3 regions of the Gottfriedia sp. OAE603 genome follow, and region 1 is predicted to be linked to each of the others. Evidence: riboswitches for the same ligand, from Rfam matches in the RefSeq annotation. Region 1 holds a riboswitch; each other region holds the start of a gene.
What was found. A riboswitch is a leader RNA that binds a small molecule or an ion and turns the genes downstream of it on or off. The one in region 1 is predicted to bind lysine.

Region 1 (8,227 bases):
TCATGATCTTCAAGTGAAACAAATCCATGAAGAATACTTCTTAGCCCTCTGACAATATGGATTTGATCAATTTCATTTACATCATATGGTTTGAGAACTTCAAAAATCAACTCTAAAATTTGAGTTGCAACTACAGTGTATTGATCACCGACAGTGTGAGTTGATGACAGAGTTGATTGATATAATCCAGGGTGCTTTCGAGCAAAATGTATATATGCAAACGCTAAAGAAAAAATTGCCTCCTTGGATTGATCACAAATCGAAGAGTGAAGCTGCTCATAAAGCTGCTGGATACCATAAAGTGCAATACTATTTTTCAGTTCATCTAAATTTTTCACATGATTATAAATTGAAGGGGGCTGAATCGTTAATTTCTTAGCTAAATAGCTAATCGTTAAGACATCCCAACCTTCATTGTCTACGATTTGAATAGCGGTTTTCAGTAATTCATTAAAATTTAAACCAATTCTAGGTGACATTCACGAATCTCCTTTATTTAATGCATGATCAATTGCTTCTTGTGGATTTTTTAACATTGATCCATGACCAACTGCCAATAATGTTGGTTTCAATTGACTTATTTTACGAGCACTTTTGATTGCATCCTCTTTGCTCCACGTTGCCCATGCAGGAAATGGAAATAATAGGTTTAATTGCCCTGAAATTGCAATACCACCTCTTAATGTAAATGCATCTCCTGCAATCACAGCGTTTGTACGTTGATCTAAAAACGACATCGAACCAGGTGTATGGCCAGGTGTTTCAATTGCTAATAATGACCCAATTGTATCACCTTCTTGTAAATATCGATCAGGTGTGGTTTGAATATTTTTAGGTACTCCACCTCTTATAGGCAAATCAGGTTCATTTGGCTCTAAAGTAACATCACCCTTTAATAATTTCGCATCTCTTTTAGAAATTGATACAATAACATCAGGCATCATAGATTTTAAACGATCTAATGAACCAATATGATCCCCATGAGCATGAGTCAGTATAATGTTTGTAATTTTTTTCCCAAGTTCATTCGAAACAGAAATGATTTTATCCGCACTGAATGATAAAGCAGTATCAATTAAAGTAAGTTCATTTTCTTCTTCAACTAAAAAACAATTTACAGGGAATAAATTAGGTAAAAAACTGATTTGATAAAGAAAATTAGATTTAGTAACCTTCATCACAATTCCTCCTAAATAAAAACTAATGGTATTAGTTTTATAATACTAATGCCATTAGTTTTTGTAAACACCTAATTTCAATATATTTCCAATCAAATCAAAATAGAAGCTTAAACTAGCTTAATCGCAAACAAAAAACCCCTCCACCAAGATGGAAGGGTTACAATTTATTTTCTGCTTAAATCCATTTCATTATAAGCAACTACTTTTGTTTTATATTTAAATTTATAGCCTAACCAAACAATTAAGAATACTGGTATACCAATGTATGAAACAAGCACACCTTGCCAGTCAATTACATTGCCAGTGAACGCTTGATAGTTTTGAGCTAGTACGATAAATAAACAAGCTAAAAATGCTAGAATCGGACCTAGTGGGAACCATTTTGCACGATATGGTAAATCATTTAAATCTTTTCCTTGAACAACATATGCTTTACGGAAACGATAATGTGAAATCGCAATACCTAACCAAGCAATAAATCCTGATAAACCTGATAAGTTTAATAACCAAGTATATACTTGACCTTCACCAAAGAATGACGTTAAGCATGCTAATGAACCAACTGCAAGCGTTACATATAAAGCATTTGTTGGAACACCATTTTTGTTAATTTTTGTTAAGAATTTTGGCGCTTTTCCTTCAATAGCTAAAGTATATAACATACGAGTAGAGGCATACGTACCACTATTCCCTGCTGATAATACAGAAGTTAAAATAACTGCATTCATTACAGAAGCTGCAAAAGCTACACCTAATTTTTCAAAAACTAAAGTAAATGGACTTACTGAAACGTCCCCTCTTAATAACTCTGGGTCAGTATAAGGGATTAATAAACCGATCACAAAAATTGCTAATACATAGAATAAAAGGATACGCCAGAAAATTTGTCGAATCGCTTTCGGTACATTTTTCTCTGGATTTTCAGTTTCCCCAGCTGCAACACCAATCAACTCTGTACCTTGGAATGAGAATCCAGCAACGATGAAGATTGATAACACACCTAAAAATCCATTATGGAACGGTGCTCCACCAGCAGTGAAGTTTTTAAATCCAACACTATCTCCACCTAAAATACCAAAAATCATTGCAATACCAACTACCAAAAAGACAATAACAGTTACGACTTTAATTAAAGCAAACCAAAATTCTGATTCACCATAGCCTTTAACTGATAATAGGTTTAAACCTAAAATAATCACTAAGAAAATGGCACTCCATAATACAGCAGGAGAATTTGGGAACCAATATTTCATTAACATTGCTGAAGCAACTAATTCAAAAGCTAATGTGATTGCCCAGTTATACCAATAGTTCCAACCCATCGCAAATCCAAATGCTGGATCTACATAGCGAGATGCATACGTACTAAAAGAACCTGATACAGGAAGATAAGTAGCCATTTCCCCTAAACTTGTCATTAAGAAATACACCATTATACCAATTAAGCAATAAGCTAATAAAGCTCCACCTGGACCAGCTTCACTTATTGAAGCGCCACTTGCTAAAAATAACCCTGTCCCAATAGAGCCACCAATTGAAATCATCGTTAAGTGTCTTGCTTTAAGTCCTCTTTTTAAAGAACCTTCATTTTGCGGGAGATTTGATTGTCCCATCTTTGTTGCCTCCTCTTCATTCTTGCAATACTATCTTTACGCAGAATTTGGGGCGCAAAAGTGTTGTTTGCTGTGTATTTTACTCAAGAAATTCCTACATTATGTAATGTTGGAATTTCCTAGAAAAAACACAAAAAAAACACGTGAAGAATGTTCACGTGTTTAAGACTCAGTTTATATGCGTCTAACAGCCAACATCTCTTCAATAGCCCTCCACAAGTAAACTTGTGACAGTCCTACGCTTATTCAGCAATAGGCCCAGCAACAAAATTGAATGGCAACTTTGTTACTTCGGCAGTTTCGCCTTTCATTACTTTTCTTTGGTTCCATAAACCTCCAAGTAATAACTCATCAAAACCGCGCCTCTATCCATACGAGATAAAGATCATATTTAATTAAATTTTATAAAATCACTATACCAATCTAATAATCTAGTTGTCAATTATTTTCTACAAAATTCTACAGAAGCAATTGAAGAATCCTTTAGAATTCTTGTTACCATTCCATTTATGATTCTTGTTTACCATCTACAAACTGCGCTACTTCCTGTTTTTTAGTGTACTTTTTGCTATAATGAAAATTGTATTTGAACAAAGGAGGAATTTTGATATGACAGTGTATAAAGCATTAACTCTTGCAGGATCAGATAGTAGTGGTGGCGCAGGTTTACAGGCAGACATAAAAACATTCCAAGAGAGAAATGTCTATGGAATGAGTGCAATTACTACATTAGTTGCAATGGACCCACATAATCATTGGCACCATCAAGTATTTCCGATTGATATAAGTACAATTGCAGCGCAATTAGAAACAATCGTTGTTGGTGTAGGCATTCAGGCAATGAAAACAGGAATGCTTGGATCTGTGGAAGTTATTGAATTAGCAGCTGAAACAATAAAAAAACATAATATAAATCGTGTAGTAGTTGACCCGGTAATGATTTGCAAAGGGAATGACGAAGCTTTACATCCTGAAACAAATGATGCATTAAGAGATGTATTAGTCCCTTTATCAACTGTAGTAACACCAAATTTATTTGAAGCAGCACAATTAGCAAATATGGCTCCGATTAAAACAGTTGAACAAATGGAAGAAGCAGCACGTAAGATTCATGCATTAGGCGCAAAATTCGTACTTGTTAAAGGTGGAAGCAAAATTCAACATGAGAACGCTGTTGATGTTTTATTTGACGGTGAAAAAATTGAACTTTTAGAATCTGACCGAATTAAAACAACTTATACACATGGTGCTGGTTGTACATATTCTGCAGCAATCTGTGCAGAATTAGCTAAAGGAGTAGAACCTAGAGAAGCGATATATACTGCTAAAAAGTATATTACTGAAGCAATTCGCCACTCATTTAGATTAAATGAATATGTAGGCCCAACAAACCATATGGCATATCGTTTACATGGTGAAAAATAAAATAAAAAAGAAAAGAGCAGGTTAAGGACTATCCCTTTACCCTGCTCTTTTTACTTTACTTGAAATTAAAACTGATCCCAAGTAAGAACTTCGTCTAGCGTCAAACGAACTTTTTCAAAACCAGCTTTGATTCCCTTACCAACAGAGATTAACATAACTGGTTTGAAGTTTTCAGGTACATTAAATGCTTCTACAAATTTCGCTTGATCAAAGCCACCCATTGGTACTGTATCTAAACCTTTTGCTTTTGCCGCAAGCATAAGCTGCATTGATACTAATCCACCATCAATCATCGCTACTTTTGTTGCGATTTCCTCTGGGAAATTACCATAATTTTTAACAATTGAGCCTACGTAAAAATCTTTAACCTCTTGAGTCATCATACCTTTTTCAACTAATTCATCATAAATTCGATCGGCATTTACATATGCTTTTGTATCACCTAAAACTGCAATAACAACTGAAGCATCAACGATTTGTTGTTGATTATTAGCAATTGGAAGTAATTTTTGTTTCGTTTCTTGTTTATTAATAACTAAAAATCTCCATGGTTGTAAGTTTGAAGAAGATGGAGCTTGAACTGCAATTTCTAATAGTTCACGAACTTCTTCATCACTTAGTTTGAAATTTGGATCATAATGACGTACTGAACGTCTTTCTTTTGCTACTGTAAAGAAATCAGAACTATCTAGATGTTTAGGAGCCTCATTTCCAAAATCTATTTCATTCACTTTATTTAAATACTCTTCTCTATCTGATGATACTTTTGTCATTTAAATCTCTCCTTCAAAACTGTATTATTTACAGATACAGTATAAAACTTTAACTGTATAAAAGTCAACTACAGTTTATCAAAAAAAATAAAACCGAAACAATGTTTCGATTTTATTTATCTAATTTCTTTTGGTAGTAAATCAGCGACAGTCTTCTTTGCAAGACCTTCTACAAGCCAACTTTCCATTTCATCTTTTAAATTATATAAAGCTGAACGAGTTGAAGCTGTGAAGCATTCATGGCTATTCACATCTAAAAATCCTTGTGAATATGGATCAGACCTCATTGCATCATAAACATCTTTTAATGAAATTTCACTTGCATCTCTAGCTAAGTAATAACCACCCTCTCGCCCTTCTTTTGCTGAAATAATCCCAGCTTTTACTAAATTGGCAAGAATTTTTCTTAAAAAGGTCGACTGTGCTTCAAGTTTTTGAGCCATCATAGAACTTGGACAAATTCCATCATGCTCTGCCAATACAAGTAAAGACTGAAGAGCAAGTCCAAACCATTTCGTACTAGAAACCTTGTCTTTCAAAAGCTTTCACCTCAAATACTAGTCTATACGATTTTTGAAAAAAGACAACCTACTTTCAGATAGCTAAAGCAAATACAAGCATTAAAATTGAAATGAATTAAAAAAATAGGCTCTGTTAAAAAAGAATGTTGAATTCCATTCCGGTACTTCGCTTTCCATGGGGCGTGACGACTTGAGCCTCCGGGGTCTCAAGTTTCCCGCATTCCCATAGGAGTCATCGCACCTTCCATTCCAATTACTCTCGAACCGGCTTTTCTCTTTATAAACTCTTAATGTATTTAGCTAAAATCAACAATTAATATTAACAGAGCCAAAAAATAAAAAAAAGAAGGCCAATAAATAGCCTCCTTTCTTATGATGCATTACTTTGTGGTAACTCTTTATTCGATAATTTTTCATTCCCCATTAAGAAAATTGAGATCATCGCTAAACCAACTGGAATTAAAGTCCATAAGAAAGTATGAGCGATAGAAGTAGCAAACACTTCTGATATTTTATCTAAAACCGGAGCAGGAATCATTTTACTTGCCTCAGGTGTTAACGCTTGATTGATATCTAAATTTTGAGGCGCACCACTATTCCCGAGTGCACTTGAAATTTTATCAGAAAAGACATTTCTTTGAATAACACCAAATACTGTAATACCAACAGTCATTCCTAATGCACGAAGGAATGAGTTCGTAGAGCTTGCTGAACCACGGTTTTCATTATCAAAATGGTGCATAGCTGCCATACCTAAAACTGAGAATGATACACCTACACCAAGTCCAACAATGATCATATACAGTACAATTTGGAATTTCGTTGTATCAGGTGATAATGTTCCTAAGCATAAAATACCTGCTAATAATAGCACGACAGAACCCGCCATTAAGTTACGATAGCTAGTTTTATTTGCTAATGCTCCACCAAATGCAGCAGATATACTTACACTAACCATCATTGGTAATAATACTAATCCAGAGTTTGTTGCGGTACCACCTTGCACAAACTGGATAAAAATCGGGATATAGATTGTTGCTGCAATAAACGCAGCACCATAAAATAAGCCTACAAAATTGCTTGCTGCAAAAAGACGCATTTTGAACATTTCAAACGAAATAATTGGCTCGGGAACTTTTCTTTCAATGAATAAAAAGATGATAAAGAAGACCGCAAAAGCACCAAATAAACCTAAAATTTGAATAGAATCCCACGCGTACTCTTTTCCACCAAGTTCTAGTGCAAACATTAAACTGACAATACTAATGACGAATGTAGTTGCACCCCACCAATCAATTTGTTGTTTTTGATGGTTTGTTGATTCTTTATAATAAAAACTAATTAATCCAAGTGTTAACAAGCCGAATGGAATATTGATATAGAAAATAAATCTCCAATCAATGTAATCTGTAATATATGCCCCAATTAATGGACCTAAAACACTAGAAAGACCAAATACAGCTCCAAAAATCCCGCTCATTTTCCCTCGTTTCTCAACAGGAAACACATCCCAAATGATTGAGAAAGCGATTGGCATTAATGCACTACCACCAATCCCTTGAATTGCTCGGTAAATACTAAGCTGAACGATAGACTGAGCAGTACCACAAAGAATCGATCCAAGTAAAAATAGAATAATACCTAACATAAAGAATCGTTTTCTTCCATACATATCAGACAGTTTACCAAAAATAGGCATACCAGCCATTTCCGTTACTAAGTATGCTGAAGTTACCCAAACAAACTGATCGTAGCCACCTAGATCTTTTAACATTGTAGGCATCGCCGTAGATACAATCGTATTATCTAATGAGGCAAAAAATATACCTAATAATAATGCAATCATAACTGGAACCAATTTCGTTTCCCTTTTTTGCATGTTTCTCTCTCCTTTTAACGCTCAATCTTTAAAAATCAATCCTTATTAATATACAGTACTGCATTGCTTAAAAGACCTAAACCTATTCCAATTCCAAAACCAAGAAATCCACCAGCAATTAAATGCGATGTAAAATAACCAACACCTAAGCCTATTGTTAATCCTAATATAACAAATGCAGCGTAAAATATACCGACAGCCTCTTCATGTCTTAACATTTTATCATTCCCTCTCTATCACTATTATAAAGGCATAGAAATTCTTCCAAACATTTCATAGCCTACTTTTAGATAATATAACATTGTTTCGTTACTTACACAATATCCATCTTATAAAAATAATATTAGATTTTTTTAATAAACTATCTTTTATATAAATACAGAGGTATTACAATGATGTAACTAGTACCGACAATCCGATCCAATTAGAATCTATTAAAAAATACGATAAAACAAGTAACAAAACATTGTTGTGTAACAACTTCTATTTACAACACCTCAAATTGGCTAAACAAGTCAACTCTTCTCATCTTTATTACTTCTAAGAATAAATTTAGCCCCAAGACCAAATCCACTTAATAAAAACAACCATGCTGCTAGATTAAACATAAAGCGAATATCAATTGAATCAAATAAAACTCCTACTCCAATAATACAAAGTGCAGTGACAAAAGAAGTCCAAAATAAATAACTACGATAAAATTCAGAAGTTGCATTCAGAAATAATCTTTTCTCTGCAAGCTTGAAAAGGGCCGTAAATCCACCGAATAAAACCTGCCCAATATACACGATTTTAATATTTTCAATCATATGAAGTGAGAAAAATAGATAACTAC
Region 2 (8,227 bases), 1.4 Mb from region 1:
TAATTTGTTTTATAGGTGGTCGTATTTTAAAATATAAGTAACAATTATTTTTTTGTAATGTAAGAATTGCAGTTAATAAAGTGAGTTCTTATCGAAATCGAAACACTTGCTTACATTTTTTTAAGGTTGGTATCTAATGAATGATATCAGCCTTTTATGTTTAATGATAAAGAAAAAGCGGAGGGTTATGAAATGGATATTGCAATTGTGACTGGCGCATCAAAGGGACTAGGGTTTGAAATATCGAAAACACTCGTACACTCTAGCATTGAGGTAATTGGCTTATCCCGTAGTACGAATGATCATGTAGATTACTATGAAAAAATGAAAAATAATATTTATACTCACCTTCAAATAGATCTTTGTAATAAGGAGGAAATTGAAACAATCTTTAAAGGAATCATTCAGAAATTGATTATGAAACAGCCTAAAAAAGTTTATGTAATCAATAATGCCGGGATGGTTGAACCAATTGAGCGATTAGGATTCTTAGATGCTAACTTGATTGAAAAAGCAGTACAGCTAAACTACATAGCACCAATGATTATTAATAATTTATTATTAAAGGAATTAAGACCTTATAACCTTGAAATCGTAATTGTAAATGTAACCTCAGGTGCTGCTGAACGTTCAATTCATGGATGGAGTGTATATAACAGTACAAAAGCGGCTATTAATATGCACACAAATGTTGCAGGACTTGAGCAAGAAAAGGATGATAAATCTCACAAGATTATTGGGTTTAATCCTGGAATAATGGATACTGATATGCAATGTGTAATACGTGGAGCAAAAGAGGACGCATTTGCTGAGATTAATAAATTTTTGGACTATAAAAAGAACGGAGAACTACGATCACCTGAAGTAGTAGGCAAAGCATTGATTGACTTACTATTAAATGAAGAATTAATAAATGGTAATATCTATTCAATTAAAGACCTTATATAAAGATTTCAATGGAGCAATCTGACAAAAAGTAAACCAATTAAGTTTTCGATAACATTGTTAAAAAGTTTTTTATACAGTGCTTTTTTTGAAGAAAAAAGGCATTTTTAAGTTAAATGTAGAATAATTGTAATGAATCTACAGTATAATTATAATCTTCTTTAACGGCGCTAACTGTAAAAAACGGGAGTAGAAGTAGGTTTAATCCTATCTTTACTCCCGTTTCTATTTTTTAAGGTAATTATTTCTTTTTATAAATATAGCTAAATGCTGCACCCAAGACAACGCCAAATCCAATACCCAGTGATAGATTGTCAAAAGCAATTCCAAATGTGGCTCCTAGTGCGATACCTAGTGCAATGTATTTGCTACTAGACTGCCAGTTTTGTCTAGACATTAAATCACTCCAATCCTATATCATTAAATAATTGCTCAACAAGTAGTCAATTATCTATAATAGATGTGAAAATACATATTCATAAGACTTAAGTCTTACAAAAATTCATGCTAAGGTTCATTTCAACCTGTTAAATACACTCTATAATATATTATAACAACTATACTGACAACATTAATGGCATCATACAAAGAATGATACAGTTGAGGAGGGATTGAATAAATTTGCGGAACAACAATATAAATATAATGAAAGAACTATTCATACACATCGTTATAGCTTCACTAGCTATTTACTTATTATTTAACTTTTTACCTACAATAGTAACCGTATATAAAGTAATTTTTACGCTAACAATTATCGGGATCTGTTTCCTTGATGCGTATCTAGTATTATCAAACAATACTAAGCTATTAAAATTAACAAAAATTGCTTTATCAGTCGTACTTTTATGTATTGTAATTGTTATTTTAATTTACTATATAACCAAGTTTTTAGTATTTGCAGATATGTATGGAATTGAGCAAATACTAATAGATCATAAATCAACTGCGAAATTATTATTTTTCAGTATATGCTTTTTACAACCAATTATATTACCATTACCTGAAGCAGTAACATTACCTGCTGGAAGTGCAGTATTAGGTTCGTTCGAGGGAGCTATATTTGGATTTTTAGGTTCAGTTTTAGGTATTATTGTCATGTATTTCATTGCAAGAATAGGTGGATTAAAATTAGTCTCAAAACTAATAAAAGAGAAGCACTTAAAAAGCTATCAGGAATATGTTTCAAAAAATGAAACGATTATACTGACACTAATGTTTATTATTCCGATCTTACCAGATGAGATTATTTGTGTAGGGGCAGGCATTAGTAAAGTATCTTTTAAAAGATTTATCTTTATTGCAATGTTAGCAAAATTAGTAACTTCATCGCTACTTGCATACTCTGTATATTTAGCTAAATTATTTTCATTATCACCAACGCAATTAGTAATAGCTAGTTCAATCATTGTAACCTTTATCTTCTTACTTTCCATTTTCATAAAAAAATTGTTGAAGAAGAAGTCCAACTCAGAAGAAGTATATATGACTTCACAAGGAGACTAATGCATAATATTGTAGGTTTCCATGTCGAATTAGGAAATTTCCTGAGAAATAATGTAGAAAAAGAAAAAGTAGTAAAAAGATAGATTGGAATTAACTTCTGGCCTATCTTTTTTTCGTTTTTAAAAATTTAAGAATAGAGCAAATAACAAAATAAATCCTTCTTAACATAGCGGATTTTCTGCAAAACAAGCAGTCTTTTTCAGAAAGTGTTTGTTTACAGGAGACCCTGATTACATATTACTCTCACGTGAATTTTTATCAGGGTAAGGTAGCTAAAAATATAAATGAAAAAGATACACCACTAATATGGTGTATCTTTTTCATTACATATCCATTTCAAAATTAATGAACTAATACTTTAATACCTTGAATGATATTCCAAATAAATACTACAAAGTTAATAATGAATACAATCACAAATGCAAAAATAACCCATCCATACGTAGTTTCAATCGAATTAAATGATAAGAATGATAGCACAAAAAAGATTACAAACGTGATAAATGGAAGAAAGTGCGAAAATAATGATCGTTTCGCATGTGTTTTAACAAATGCATCTTTAGATACGAAATAAACAATGATTGGGAGTAAGAATGGTGCGAAAAAAACACTGAAATAACATAGTGAAGATAATATTTTATTTGTTTCCATCAGAAACCTCCAAATTAAAATGAATGCTACTTACTTATTATAGAACAAATATGATTGGAGAATGATTGATTTATTAATAAAAAATTAAAATGATTTAATAATAAAAGTTGAATTTATACATTTTCGTTTTCGGAAGTATAGTGAAGCTCGTTTTTCTGTTTTTTTCGAATGGAGATATAAACAATTAAGATGATTACGATTGGAGCTGAGATACATAATGTTACCCATGGTGCAGCTATTAGAAAGTTACCGTAAAGTGTATATAGCGTTACGATTGGGATCGTTCCAGCTAATACGGTTGTGATATATGAAAAATATGGCATTTTGGTTGATGCAGCAATAAAGCAAGCTCCATCTGTGGGAGCTAAAGGGGTTGCAACAGTAATAAATAAGTATTTCTTACCGTTTGAAATAATCTCGTTATTGAGTTTTGGATATTTTGTTACCATATAGTGTTGAATATGATTACTTAATATACTTCTACTGATACCATAAATAATAGTTTCAGTTATGAACATACCAATCATTGAAAGGATGATTGTTTCAATAGGATTAAAAAATAAACTCCCTGTGACAATGAGCATTGTACTAGGGATGAATAAAAAAATTCGAGCGCAAAAAATACCTACAAATAAAATCATTGGGTTAATTGTGGAGTCTTCAATAAAATGTTTAATATCATTTAATGATAATTGGAACAAATTAAAATGAACAGCTAGTATTAACAAAATAAACCAAGAACTAATTACAATGATTGGAACGACTTTTTTCATGATTAAGCTCTCCTTTGGTTTATGTGAAAACGAAGTGTTAATGTATTCTATTCTTAAAAAGTGCGAAAACTGATTGTTTTTTGAAATTATCAATAAATAACATAATTATCTCGAATTTAGAATATTTATTTAATGAGCAATAGATATCTCAAATTAAAGGGATTGAGGTGTAGCTATGCTAGATGAGGGCTTATTGGTTATTCGACTTTTTTTAGGAATTATATTGGCAGGTCATGGCGTTCAGAAATTATTCGGATGGTTTGGTGGCTACGGAATTAAAGGAACCGGTCAATGGTTAGAGTCAATTGGTGTGAAACCTGGTGGATTTTTTGCATTTTTATCAGGAGCAGCGGAACTAATAGGAGGCTTACTTGTTGCAGCAGGCTTGTACACGACAGTTGGTGCATGGTTAATCATACTGGTTATGTTAGTTGCCATTTTAAAAGTCCACTTAAAAAATGGTTTTTGGATTACTGCCAATGGTATTGAATATAATCTACTCATTATTGCTACATCAGTTGGTTTACTATTAACAGGACCTGGCTCTTTCACTTTATTTTGATAAATAGGAGAGAACATTCATGATATTTGGATGTTCTCTTTTTTGTTTTAAGTTAACTACCACAAATAACTATTGAAGAAGGATTATCATAACCTTTAAAGAACTTATCATTTATGAAGATTGTAGCTAAAGTGTTTGCATTTGAATTTTTTGCTATAATCAAATTTAAATAAATAAAACGCTAATACTACAAAAGTAGAATATGGAAAAATGAGGTTATAAAAATGAAAAAAGAAAGTAATTTGATTATTTACGATCTAATATTGTATTTAGTACTCCCACTAGTAGGTTATAAACTTTTAAAGCCGTATATTGGAGATTATTGGGCGATGATTGTCCCAACCATTCCTGGGATTTTATATACTTTATTTCGTTTTTGGTATACAAAACAATTTAATGTAACTGGAATTTTTATTATTTCTACAATGAGTGTTAGTACTGCATTGGATCTTATTGCAGGTACAAAAGATAATTTACTTCTATATAATGTGTATTACCACATTGGCTTAATAGGGGTATTCTTCATTCTTTTAGCGATAAAGAAGCCATTGCCATATTACTTTATGATTGATATTGCCGCAATCCAGGGACAAGAAAGAGAAGAAAGTAAGAAGCTGTATAAACATCCTTCACTGTTCAAGTTGTTCCAATATTTGTTTATAGCTTGGATTGTTAAAGATATCATATTTACTGGAGCACAATGGTGGATGCTTGAAACCTATGGTGCGAAGGCTTACTACTCAAGGACTATCATTTTCACAGTAGGTGGCTATATCTTTGGAATTATCATGGCAATCGGTTATGCAATGATTACGATGAGAGCACAAAAAATTAAAGAAAATGAACATCAGCCTAAAGATGAAATTATCATTTAATAGAAAAAGCACAAAAGCACATCTAAAAAAGATGTGCCTTTTTTGTTATTTCTTATTTTACATTTCTAACCATTTCATTTTCTGGTTCGACATGAATTAAAATTTGGGGATTAATTAGAACTTTTTTGATCTCATCTTCTATTTTATCGCAAAGTAGATGAGCTTCTTCAATGCTCATGCTAGACGGTAAAACAAGATGAAAGTCGATGTGTTCCTCAGCGCCGGATCTTCTTGTTCTTAAATCATGGTATTCAATAAATTGCGATTTGAAATTTAATAAAACTTGTTCAATTTGTATAATTTCGTCTGAAGAGAGCCCCGTATCTAATAATGGCGTAAAAGATTTCTTTCCAAGCTCGATAGATTCTTTCATTATATATACAGCAATACCAATACCAATTAATGCATCTAGTACGACCCAACCTGTAAGAGATACTAATATTAAACTAGCCGCAACACCTAGCGATGAATAGACGTCCGTTAATAAATGTAATGCATTTGATTGCATTGCGACAGAATGCGTTTCGTCTCCTACTTTTTGAACTTTTTTCCCAACTCGCCAATTAATGAATGCTCCGAGCAACATGACGATTACACCAATAAAAGGAAGTTTTATAGGAGAAGGGTGGATTAGTTTTTCAACAGATTCAACGATAATCCAAATTCCAGCAATAAAAATGAGCAGCGTTTCAACAGTACCCGAAATATTTTCAAATTTACCGTGACCATAAGGATGTTCCTTGTCAGGTGGCCGATTCGAAATTTTTACTGAGAAGAATGCGATAACGGAAGCGACCAAATCTAATAAAGAATGAATTGCCTCCGATATAATTGCTACAGAACCAGTAATGATTCCAACTGCTAATTTTAATAAAACTATAAAAGAATTACTACAAATTGAAAGTAATGCAATTTTGGTTGAATGCAATCTATTCACCTCTGACCAATTTTTTCTACTAAAGCTAAGAGTGTTGTCCTAAGGCAACAAAAAAGAAAAACCACTAACATGAAGTTAGTGGCTTGTTTTTTTTATATGATGTTTTTTAAAATTCGTTGGATAGTTCATATTAATCACCTTTTTTTAGCGCGTAATTAATATTTTATAGTAAAGATAATATTTTGAAAAGAAAAACTTGTGTAGACCAAATGATTAGTAAAAACATGAAACTACAGATTATTTTTTAAAAAGGTTTGACATCTATTTTTAGACTGTGTTATACATAGACTAATATAAATAAACAATCTATTCGTAGAGGTTGCATTGTATATGAGTATCGTTTAAGAGAACTGTGGGTTTGATGACTAAACGAAAAAGGATCCGATGCCGAAGCATTAGAGCGCCACACGCTAAAATGCTGGGACTGCATTTAATAAATGTAGTACTGTCACTTGTATTTGTGAAGAGCTATTGAAGAGATGTGATTGGCAATATCCTTTTTATTTTAAAAGTGATAGGCACATGAACATATCCTTCATGTGCCTTTTTTAATACACTAATACATTGAAGGCTTCTGGTGAATGAACTTGTGTTTAGTTATGAAGGGAGAATATTAATGTATTTACATGGTAATAGTCGAGTTGATCATAATGGACATCTAGAAATCGGAGGTTGTAGTACAGTTCAACTAGCTGAACAGTATGGGACACCCTTATATATATACGACGAAGCATTGATTGAGTCTAAATGTAGAGAATTTCAAGAAGCATTAAAAGAGACAGGATTAAAATATCAAGTTGCTTATGCAAGTAAAGCTTTCCTTTGTATTGAACAAGCCCGCTTAATTGAAAGAGAAGGGTTTTGTTTAGATGTAGTATCAAGTGGCGAACTATATACAGCGATACAAGCAGGATTTCCACCTGAGAAAATTCACTTTCATGGGAATAATAAATCAATAGAAGAAATTGAAGAAGCTTTAGATGCGAAAATTGGTTGTTTCGTAGTCGATAATTTCTTTGAGTTAGAAGTATTACAAGCAATCGCCGAAAATCGTGGAGTATATGTATCAATCTTATTACGTGTAACACCTGGAGTAGAAGCACACACTCATGAATATGTCATGACAGGACAAGAAGATTCAAAGTTTGGTTTTGATATCACGTCAGGTCAGGCAAATGAAGCAGTTGCCATTTCGTTAGATTCACCAAATTTAAAACTGTTAGGTATACATTCTCATATCGGCTCGCAAATTTTTGAACCAGATGGGTTTGTTCACGCAATTAAAATATTAATGAACTTTTTAAATGCACTAAAAAATGAATTAGACTATACAGCTGAAATATTAAACGTAGGTGGCGGATTTGGGATTCGTTATACTTCTGAGGACGAACCGTTATCAATCGTTGAGCATATTGATCAAATTACTTCTATTATTAAACAACAATGTGAAGAATTATCGTATCCAGTTCCTGAATTATGGTTAGAGCCTGGTCGTAGCATCGTTGGTGAAGCAGGAACAACTCTTTATACGATTGGAGCAACAAAAAACCTACCTTCAGTAAGAAAATATGTTTCTGTTGATGGGGGAATGACTGATAATATCCGCCCAGCACTTTATGGATCAAAGTATGAAGCAATGCTTGCTAATCGCGCAAATGATGAGAATAAAGAGGTCGTATCAATTGCAGGTAAATGTTGTGAAAGTGGAGATATGTTAATTTGGGATTGTGAATTACCAGTTGTTGAGAGTAATGACTTATTAGCAGTATCATGTACGGGTGCATACGGATATTCAATGGCTAATAATTATAATCGTATTCGTCGTCCGGCAGTAGTATTTGTAAAAGACGGTGTATCTAGAGTAGTAGTACAACGTGAAACGTATAAAGACTTAATTAAAAATGACATGATTTACATTGAAAACTCTTCTATTAGATAATAGAAGAGTTTTATTACGGTTTCTTAACTATTGCATGTT
Region 3 (8,227 bases), 650 kb from region 1:
TAAAGTTAAAATCGTTAAAGTTGATGTTGATGAAAACCAAGAAACAGCAGCTAAATTTGAAGTTATGAGTATCCCTTCATTATTCGTTCTTAAAGATGGTGAAGTAGTAGAGAAAACTTTAGGCTTCAAACCAAAAGAAGCTTTAGAAGAATTAATTACACCACACCTTGGTTAATATTAATTTGTAGGAAATGCACTCTTTTTATGAGTGCATTTCTTTTTTTTGCACAAAAATATCTGTAAGCGTTTTATTAAAAATATTTAATAATTCTCTTGTTGCGAAACAAGCTTTGTCGGTATATATTTAATAAGCATAAATAGTTAACACGCATTAAATATTTATATAAATTAACTGTTAAAGGAGGTTAAATTTTGAATAATAAGAATGAGTACATCGAGCGAATACAAATTGGCTTTCAAACTGCCGTTCATAAGATGCAACCAAAGATGACAGAGCAAATGAATAAACATAACATAACTGCTACTCAGTTTTTTGTATTAATGTATTTACGGAAAAACGAGAGCTGTAAAATTTCTGAAATTGCCGAGTATATGGGAGTGAAACCAAGCGCGGTATCATTTATGATTGATCGGTTAGAACATAGTAATTTTGTTTATCGTGAACATGATAAAAAAGACAGAAGAGTAGTAAATATTATGCTTAGTGAAGAAGGTCAAAAAAAACTTGATCTTGTTATAAAAGAAAGAAAAGCAATTTTTGAGAGTTCATTATTAACTCTTTCAGATGAGGAGCTTTTACAGTTTGCATTAATTGCTGAAAAGCTTGCCAAAGCGGTAACATCTGAAATTTAATGATAGAAAAAATTATAAAGCACAATAACCGTATTTCTACTATTAATTAGTTAAAAAATATGGGGGAGAAAGGGGCAAAATAGTTTGAGTACAAATACAGCTATTAAAAAAGATGGCAATCGAAAGTTATTGCTAATAGGGCTTATCATAGCAATGTTTTTCTCGGCATTAGATGGTACGATAGTAGGTACTGCAATGCCAAAAATCGTAGGAGACCTTGGTGGATTAAGTATGATGACGTGGCTTACTACAGCATACTTATTAACATCTACGACAGTGGTACCAATTGCAGGTAAATTAGCTGACCTTTTAGGTCGTAGAGGAGTATATATTACTGGTTTAGTCATTTTTATGGCTGCTTCAGCACTGTGTGGTATTGCAAATAATATGACAGAATTAATCATTTACCGTGGGATTCAAGGTATCGGTGGCGGTGTAATGATGCCGATGGCGATGATTGTTATCGGGGATATGTTTACAGGTAAAGAACGCGCAAAATTCCAAGGGGTATTTGGTGGGATTTATGGTTTAGCATCTGTAATTGGTCCGCAAATTGGTGGGTGGATTGTTGACTCATTAAATTGGAAATGGGTTTTCTATATTAATTTACCAGTAGGTATTATTGCAACCATCTTTATTGCTTTAGGTTTAAAAGGAAGAAAAAATACTGGTCCAATCAACTTTGATATCGCTGGTATGATTACGATGATTATTGGGGTTGTAAGTCTACTTCTTGCATTAAGTTTAGGCGGAGTAGATTATGATTGGGATTCATGGCAGATTATTGGACTATTTGCTTTAGCAGTAATTGGTATTATTAGCTTTATTATCGTTGAAAATAGAGCTGAAGAACCAATTCTTCCAATGTATCTATTTAAAAATAGAACGTTTGTTACATTAAACTTAATTGGTTTCTTTATGACGATTGCGATGTTTGGTGCTATTATGTTTGTACCATTCTTTATGCAAGGTATTGTTGGCGTGAGTGCAACGGAATCTGGTACAATCATGACGCCAATGATGGTGACAATGATTATCGCAAGTATTATTGGTGGTCAACTTGTATTTAAAGTTGGTATTAAGTCACAAATTATGACAGGGATGTTTGTCATTGCATTAGGTCTATACCTTCTAACAACTTTAGATATGGATTCAAGTAAGACGATTGCAACAATCTTTATGGGGGTAATGGGACTTGGAATTGGTCTAGTAATGCCAACGATCACATTAGCCTTACAAGAAGTATTTGACAAAAAAGAATTAGGTATCGTTACTTCTTCAAGCCAATTCTTCCGTTCAATAGGCGGAACATTTGGTGCAACTGTATTAGGTGCAGTTATGAATAGTAAATCAGGTACACTTTTAAATGATGAATTAGTACCATTTTTAAATAAATTACCAGAACAAGCAGCACCATTAGTAAATAAATTTAAAGATATGATTGATTCGAATCCTCAATCGGTGTTTACAATGTTATTTAATGAGGATGCTAAGAAATTAATTCCGAATGATTTATTACAAGGTATGCTACCAATTATTAAAACATCATTAATGGAATCTCTTCACAATGTATTCTTTGTTGGGTTAGGCTTTATAATTGTTGGAGCGATTTGTACACTTTTCATAAAACAAATTAAGCTTACTAATAAAAAAGCTGGCGATGATGAATTAAAAGAAGACGTAGAGGCTGAAACGGCTACTTCATAATATAAAAAGAAAACCTATGGGAACTTTAACGGGTTCTCTTTAGACGGACAAAATAGAAAAATCACATAGTAAATCGCACACCTATTCGGAAATTACGAGTAGGTGTTTTTTATTTTTATAAGCCTTTTCTTAAAATTATTTTATAAAAATCGCACCAATTTTTGTATAAAGTCAACAGTGTACAATAGCCATTGTACACTATTTTCTAAGTGCGATTTTTGGTGCTAAGAGTTACACTAAAAGTGTGTAAGTTTTTTAATAGAAAGTAGGGCTTAATTTTGCGATTTTTAAAACCAAAGGAAAAGAGTTTGAAAAAACAGATTGGGAAGTATCGCAAAAGACCATTATTTAATTGACAATCCAATAGGAGGGGAGAAAAAGTGGGGTTAAAAAATTTGAAACAAATGGGGACGCTATACTTTTTCTGTGGAAAAATGGGTGCAGGAAAATCAACTAAATCAAATCAATTGGCGATAGATAAACACGCGGTACTGCTGTCTGAGGATGAATGGATCTCATCACTTTATCCCAATCAGGTTGCATCATTTGAGGACTATCTAAAATTTTCAGCACAGATTAAGCCATTGGTGAAAAAGCATGTCCAAAACATATTAAGTGTCGGTACAGATGTAGTGATGGATTTTCCAGCTAACACTCAAAAATTGCGAAAGTGGTTTTTGGATATGGCGTCAGAGGTCAATGCAAGCCATCAAGTAATTTTCCTTAATTTAAATAACGAGCAATGCTTACGTCAAATTGCACAAAGACGAAACGAACAACCCGAAAGAGCTGCCTTTGACACTGAAGCGGTGTTTATTCATGTTACTAGTTTTTTTGAAGCACCAGAAGCATCTGAGGGTTTAAATATTTTAGAGCTTAGTGGAAAAGAATAATAAGGAGTTCAACACAGCGTTATAGACCCAGTAAGAACAGGTCATTAAATTATAAAAACGCAGAGGATGCTAAAACCTCTGCGTTTTTATTTGCTATGTTATTCATTTCTCTTTAGGTGAAATACCAACTGTTTTTAATGTTAAAACATATGAGATTTTAAAGGGTTTTTAATTTTTGTCCCCTATAATAGAACCCGTTATGGGAAATCATAGGTTTTTCTTTTTAAACTGCCATTGATACTTTTTGCTTTTTCTTTTTAGTCTTGCGCTTTGTATTCCTTATTATCCATGATTATGCTAGTCCTGTACTAGTTAAAATGAATAAACCAATTCCACTAATTAAACCAATAATTTTGATTTGTTGAATTTAAACCGGGTTGCATCGAAAATTTTGGTTCTTCGTGCCCCTTGTTAAAATATAATACGATTCCTGTAACTGATTTAGTTAACAAAAATACTGAAACAATTACTCCTAACCCAAAATGAACAATTCTTATTTTTTTCATATTTTTCTCCTCTAAAATTTAAAATTTATAAGAGTATAGTAAGGAGTGAAACTTAATTTTTGCTTAAAATAATAATTCAGATCATTAATATATATAAATCAATTATCTAATTTAATTATTTTCAGTTTATGACTTTGCAGATTATAATAAAGTGTACAACTCCACGAAAGGGGGTAAGACATTGGACAAACATTTAAAAGAAAAATTAGCGCTTTTACCTGATCAACCAGGTTGTTATTTAATGAAGGATGTTCAGGGAACTATCATTTATGTAGGGAAAGCAAAAATTCTAAAAAATAGGGTTAGATCATATTTTACAGGTTCTCATGATGGAAAAACGTATCGATTAGTTCAAGAAATTACCGATTTCGAATATATCGTTACATCTTCCAATATGGAAGCTCTAATTTTAGAGATGAATCTTATCAAAAAGTATGATCCGAAATATAACATCATGTTGAAGGATGATAAAACATATCCCTTCATTAAAATAACGGCTGAAAAGCATCCTCGTTTACTAATTACACGTAATGTAAAAAAAGATAAGGGGAAATATTTTGGTCCTTTTCCAAATGTAAATGCGGCGAATGAAACAAAAAAATTATTAGACCGTTTGTATCCACTTCGAAAATGTTCTACATTACCGGATAAAGTTTGTTTGTATTATCATATTGGGCAATGTCTTGCACCTTGTGTTAAAGATGTAACTGATGAACAAAATCAAGAAATTGTAAATGAAATTATTCGATTTTTAAACGGTGGAGAAGATCAAATCCGAAAAGAGCTCGAAGCGAAGATGTTGGCTGCATCAGAACAATTGGATTTTGAACGAGCGAAAGAGTTTCGAGATCAAATTGTCTCTATTGAAGCAACGATGGAAAAACAGAAGATGATGAGCAGTGATCTAGTTGATCGTGATGTATTTGGTTATGCCGTGGATAAAGGCTGGATGTGTGTACAAGTATTCTTTGTCCGTAGAGGAAAATTGATTGAAAGGGATGTATCATATTTTCCAATTTATGACGAACCTGAAGAGGCATTTTTATCTTTTGTTGGCCAATTTTATGAGAAAACACATAACATAAAGCCAAAAGAAATTTTTGTACCAGATAAAGTAGATATTGATCTCTTAAAAGAGTTATTAAATGTTCCTGTTCTCCAACCTAAAAGAGGACAGAAAAAAGAATTAGTCGTTCTAGCAAATAAAAATGCAAAAATCGGCTTACAAGAAAAATTCAAGTTGATTGAAAGAGATGAAGAGAGAACAATTAAAGCAATCGAAAAGCTTGGAGAAATATTAAATATTGAAACTCCTTATCGAATCGAAGCATTTGATAATTCTAATATTCAAGGTACCAATCCAGTTTCTGCTATGATTGTTTTTATTGATGGCAAGCCTTCTAAAAAGGATTATAGAAAATATAAAATTAAAACCGTAGTTGGACCTGATGATTATGATTCAATGCGTGAAGTGGTTAGAAGAAGATATTCAAGAGCTCTGAAAGAAAACCTTCCTCTTCCCAATCTAATTATTGTTGATGGAGGAAAAGGTCACTTATCAGCAGTTGAAGATGTATTACAAAATGAGCTAGGGTTGTATATTCCAACAGCTGGATTAATAAAAGATGAAAAACATCGTACATCTGAGTTAATAATAGGACAGCCACCTCAAATTGTTCAATTAGGCAGACAGAGTCAAGAATTCTTTTTATTACAAAGAATTCAAGATGAAGTTCATCGTTTTGCAATTGAATTTTATCGTCAACTTCACAGTAAATCGATGGTTCAGTCCGCATTAGATGGTATTACCGGAGTTGGTGGTACTAGAAAGAAAGCATTATTAAAACATTTCGGTTCTGTAAAAAAAATCAAAGAGGCAACAATAGAAGAACTGATCCAAGCAAAAATCCCAAAAAATGTAGCGGAAGAAATTTATCAGCACTTTAGAAAGTAATAGAGCATTTTTCGTCTTATTTTTTGTAAATAGCTTCTAGGAGCATAACGTCAATGTTCACGGTATGAGGAGAAAAATTCCTTGACACTATTTTCAAAATAATTTATATTAAGTTAAAAATATAATATTTTCTCTCGTAATAGAGGTGCAAAACTTAAAAGTATGCTGTCATAGACGTGTGGCGTTGTTATGGACAGCTGAAAGGAAGTTTTGCCGAAATGAAATGAATCCACAATTCTTTTCGTTGGGACTGCATTTAATAGGTGTAGTACTGTCGCATACTAAATGCGGGGAGCTATTGAAGAGATGTTGATGATTTGTCTATTTTATTACAATTTTTGTAAATTAGGCGCGTGAACATTGCTTCACGCGCTTTTTTGTATTCTTTTTTATGAAAAATAGGTGAGGATGAGTAAAAATGGGAATAATTGTTCAAAAATTTGGAGGGACTTCAGTCGGTTCAATTGAGCGTATACAGCATGTTGCTGATACAGTAACAAAAGCGTATAAAGAAGGTAACAGTGTTGTTACTGTTGTTTCAGCAATGGGACATCATACTGATGAACTAGTTAATCTTGCACAGCAAATTAGTCCACAAAATAGTAAGCGTGAAATGGATATGCTTTTAACAACTGGTGAGCAAGTCTCAATATCTTTATTAGCAATGGCAATACAGGCTAAAGGATTTAAGGCAATCTCATTAACTGGTTGGCAAGCAGGAATCCAAACAGAATCGATTCATGGAAATGCTCGTATTGAAACAATTCAAACTGATAGAATTCAACAATTGATAAATGAAGGATTTATTGTAATCGTCGCTGGTTTCCAGGGCTTAAGTAATGAAGATGAAATTACAACATTAGGTCGTGGTGGTTCTGATACTACAGCGGTAGCGTTAGCCGCAGCATTACAAGCTGAACGATGTGACATTTATACGGATGTTTTAGGTGTTTATACAACGGATCCAAGAATTGAGCCAGAAGCAACTAAATTAAGTCATGTATCATATGACGAAATGCTAGAACTAGCTGCTTTAGGTGCAGCTGTTCTACACCCAAGGGCTGTAGAATTTGCAAAAAATTATGGATTAGTTATACAAGTAAGATCAAGTCAACATGATGAAATAGGTACGTTTATTGGGGAGGAAAATCAAATGGAACAACAATCAGTCGTAAGAGGAATCGCTTTTGAATCAAATGTCACAAGAATGACTTTAAATGGTTTACATAATCAAGTCGATCTTTTACCGAATATCTTTACGATACTGGCAACAGAGGGAATTGACGTAGACATTATTATTCAAAGTGTGACTTCAGATAATTTAGTCAATCTTTCATTCTCTATTAAATCAGAAAATATGTTAGAAACAATCACAATTCTTGAATCTAAAAAAGAATATTTAGGATATGTTTCATTTGATTTTGAAAGCGAGCTTGCGAAAGTTTCGATTGTTGGAAGTGGAATGGTTTCAAATCCTGGCGTTGCTGCAAATATGTTTAAATTTTTAGCAGAAGCTAGTATCCCAGTTAAAATGGTAAGCACGTCTGAAATTAAAGTATCAACAGTAATTCCAAAGTCGCAATTACAAAATGCGGTTCATGCTCTGCACAAAGGGTATGAGTTAGATCGCGTTCAAGAAGAAGTAGTTGTAGAAGGATAATAATCAAAACCCCTTTAGTCACAAATTTCCTTTCAATAGGAACTTGATGATTAAAGGGGTTTTTAACATTTTAGCGAAATATTACCATATAATAGAAGTAGTAATTGATAATGGAGGTTTTCATTTGATAAATGCAGGGATTGCTTATGGAGATATTGTCTTTCAATTAATATTATTAATCCTTCTCATTCTATTATTCGTTTTTATTAGTTTATTTCTCATGAATTACATTATTAAAGGTGTTAAGAAAAATAAACAACTAGATGAAATGAATCGTAAATTAGATGAACTAATAAAGAAAAGTGATAAAGAAAATATGAAATAAGCCTGATCAATTAGATGAACAGGCTTATTTTTATTTTTTTATAACTGGATCTTTTAGATCCCATTTTACTTGGAATTTTACTTTATCAGAACGTTTACTTTGCTCTTCGTATGTTTCTGCAATTACATCAATTTGTTGTTGGATTTGCATTGCCAAAAAGCCTGCCTCTAATTGATAAGATACATCTTTTTTATGTTGATTTCTGTATGTAACTAGTTCAGAAGTTAAAACAAAATGAACTTCTTGTTTTTTTTCATCTACAACCGTTAAAGTTCCCCAACCAGCTGATTCAAAAAATCCGATGATTTCTTCAAATGTTGCTAATGGATATTTTCTAGCAATCATTTTTCCCGCCCAATATAATATATC

Region 2: linked by a shared signal. The riboswitch ahead of lysA (diaminopimelate decarboxylase) and the one ahead of ABID96_RS12850 (amino acid permease) in region 1 are both predicted to bind lysine.
Region 3: linked by a shared signal. The riboswitch ahead of ABID96_RS16255 (aspartate kinase) and the one ahead of ABID96_RS12850 (amino acid permease) in region 1 are both predicted to bind lysine.

What each region holds. Positions count from the first base shown of each region.
Region 1 covers NZ_JBEUNN010000001.1:2,526,559-2,534,785, forward strand. Annotated here, with positions in the region: gene ABID96_RS12840 (TetR/AcrR family transcriptional regulator) at 1-479, opposite strand, end outside; gene ABID96_RS12845 (MBL fold metallo-hydrolase) at 480-1,178, opposite strand; gene ABID96_RS12850 (amino acid permease) at 1,346-2,794, opposite strand; lysine riboswitch at 2,993-3,170, opposite strand; gene pdxK (pyridoxine/pyridoxal/pyridoxamine kinase) at 3,404-4,219, shown strand; gene ABID96_RS12860 (nitroreductase family protein) at 4,285-4,992, opposite strand; gene ABID96_RS12865 (RrF2 family transcriptional regulator) at 5,109-5,531, opposite strand; gene ABID96_RS12870 (MDR family MFS transporter) at 5,884-7,392, opposite strand; gene ABID96_RS12875 (hypothetical protein) at 7,428-7,610, opposite strand; gene ABID96_RS12880 (hypothetical protein) at 7,908-8,227, opposite strand, start outside.
Region 2 covers NZ_JBEUNN010000001.1:3,912,519-3,920,745, reverse strand. Annotated here, with positions in the region: gene ABID96_RS19705 (SDR family NAD(P)-dependent oxidoreductase) at 193-948, shown strand; gene ABID96_RS19700 (glycine zipper domain-containing protein) at 1,187-1,342, opposite strand; gene ABID96_RS19695 (TVP38/TMEM64 family protein) at 1,567-2,451, shown strand; gene ABID96_RS19690 (magnetosome magnetite crystal formation protein family) at 2,794-3,102, opposite strand; gene ABID96_RS19685 (TVP38/TMEM64 family protein) at 3,216-3,875, opposite strand; gene ABID96_RS19680 (DoxX family protein) at 4,051-4,437, shown strand; gene ABID96_RS19675 (VC0807 family protein) at 4,662-5,312, shown strand; gene ABID96_RS19670 (cation diffusion facilitator family transporter) at 5,365-6,240, opposite strand; lysine riboswitch at 6,555-6,728, shown strand; gene lysA (diaminopimelate decarboxylase) at 6,866-8,188, shown strand.
Region 3 covers NZ_JBEUNN010000001.1:3,175,601-3,183,827, reverse strand. Annotated here, with positions in the region: gene trxA (thioredoxin) at 1-175, shown strand, start outside; gene ABID96_RS16280 (MarR family winged helix-turn-helix transcriptional regulator) at 373-813, shown strand; gene ABID96_RS16275 (MDR family MFS transporter) at 967-2,520, shown strand; gene ABID96_RS16270 (P-loop nucleotide/nucleoside kinase family protein) at 2,916-3,413, shown strand; gene ABID96_RS16265 (hypothetical protein) at 3,749-3,919, opposite strand; gene uvrC (excinuclease ABC subunit UvrC) at 4,101-5,873, shown strand; lysine riboswitch at 6,006-6,179, shown strand; gene ABID96_RS16255 (aspartate kinase) at 6,292-7,533, shown strand; gene ABID96_RS16250 (DUF4083 family protein) at 7,658-7,858, shown strand; gene ABID96_RS16245 (YslB family protein) at 7,889-8,227, opposite strand, start outside.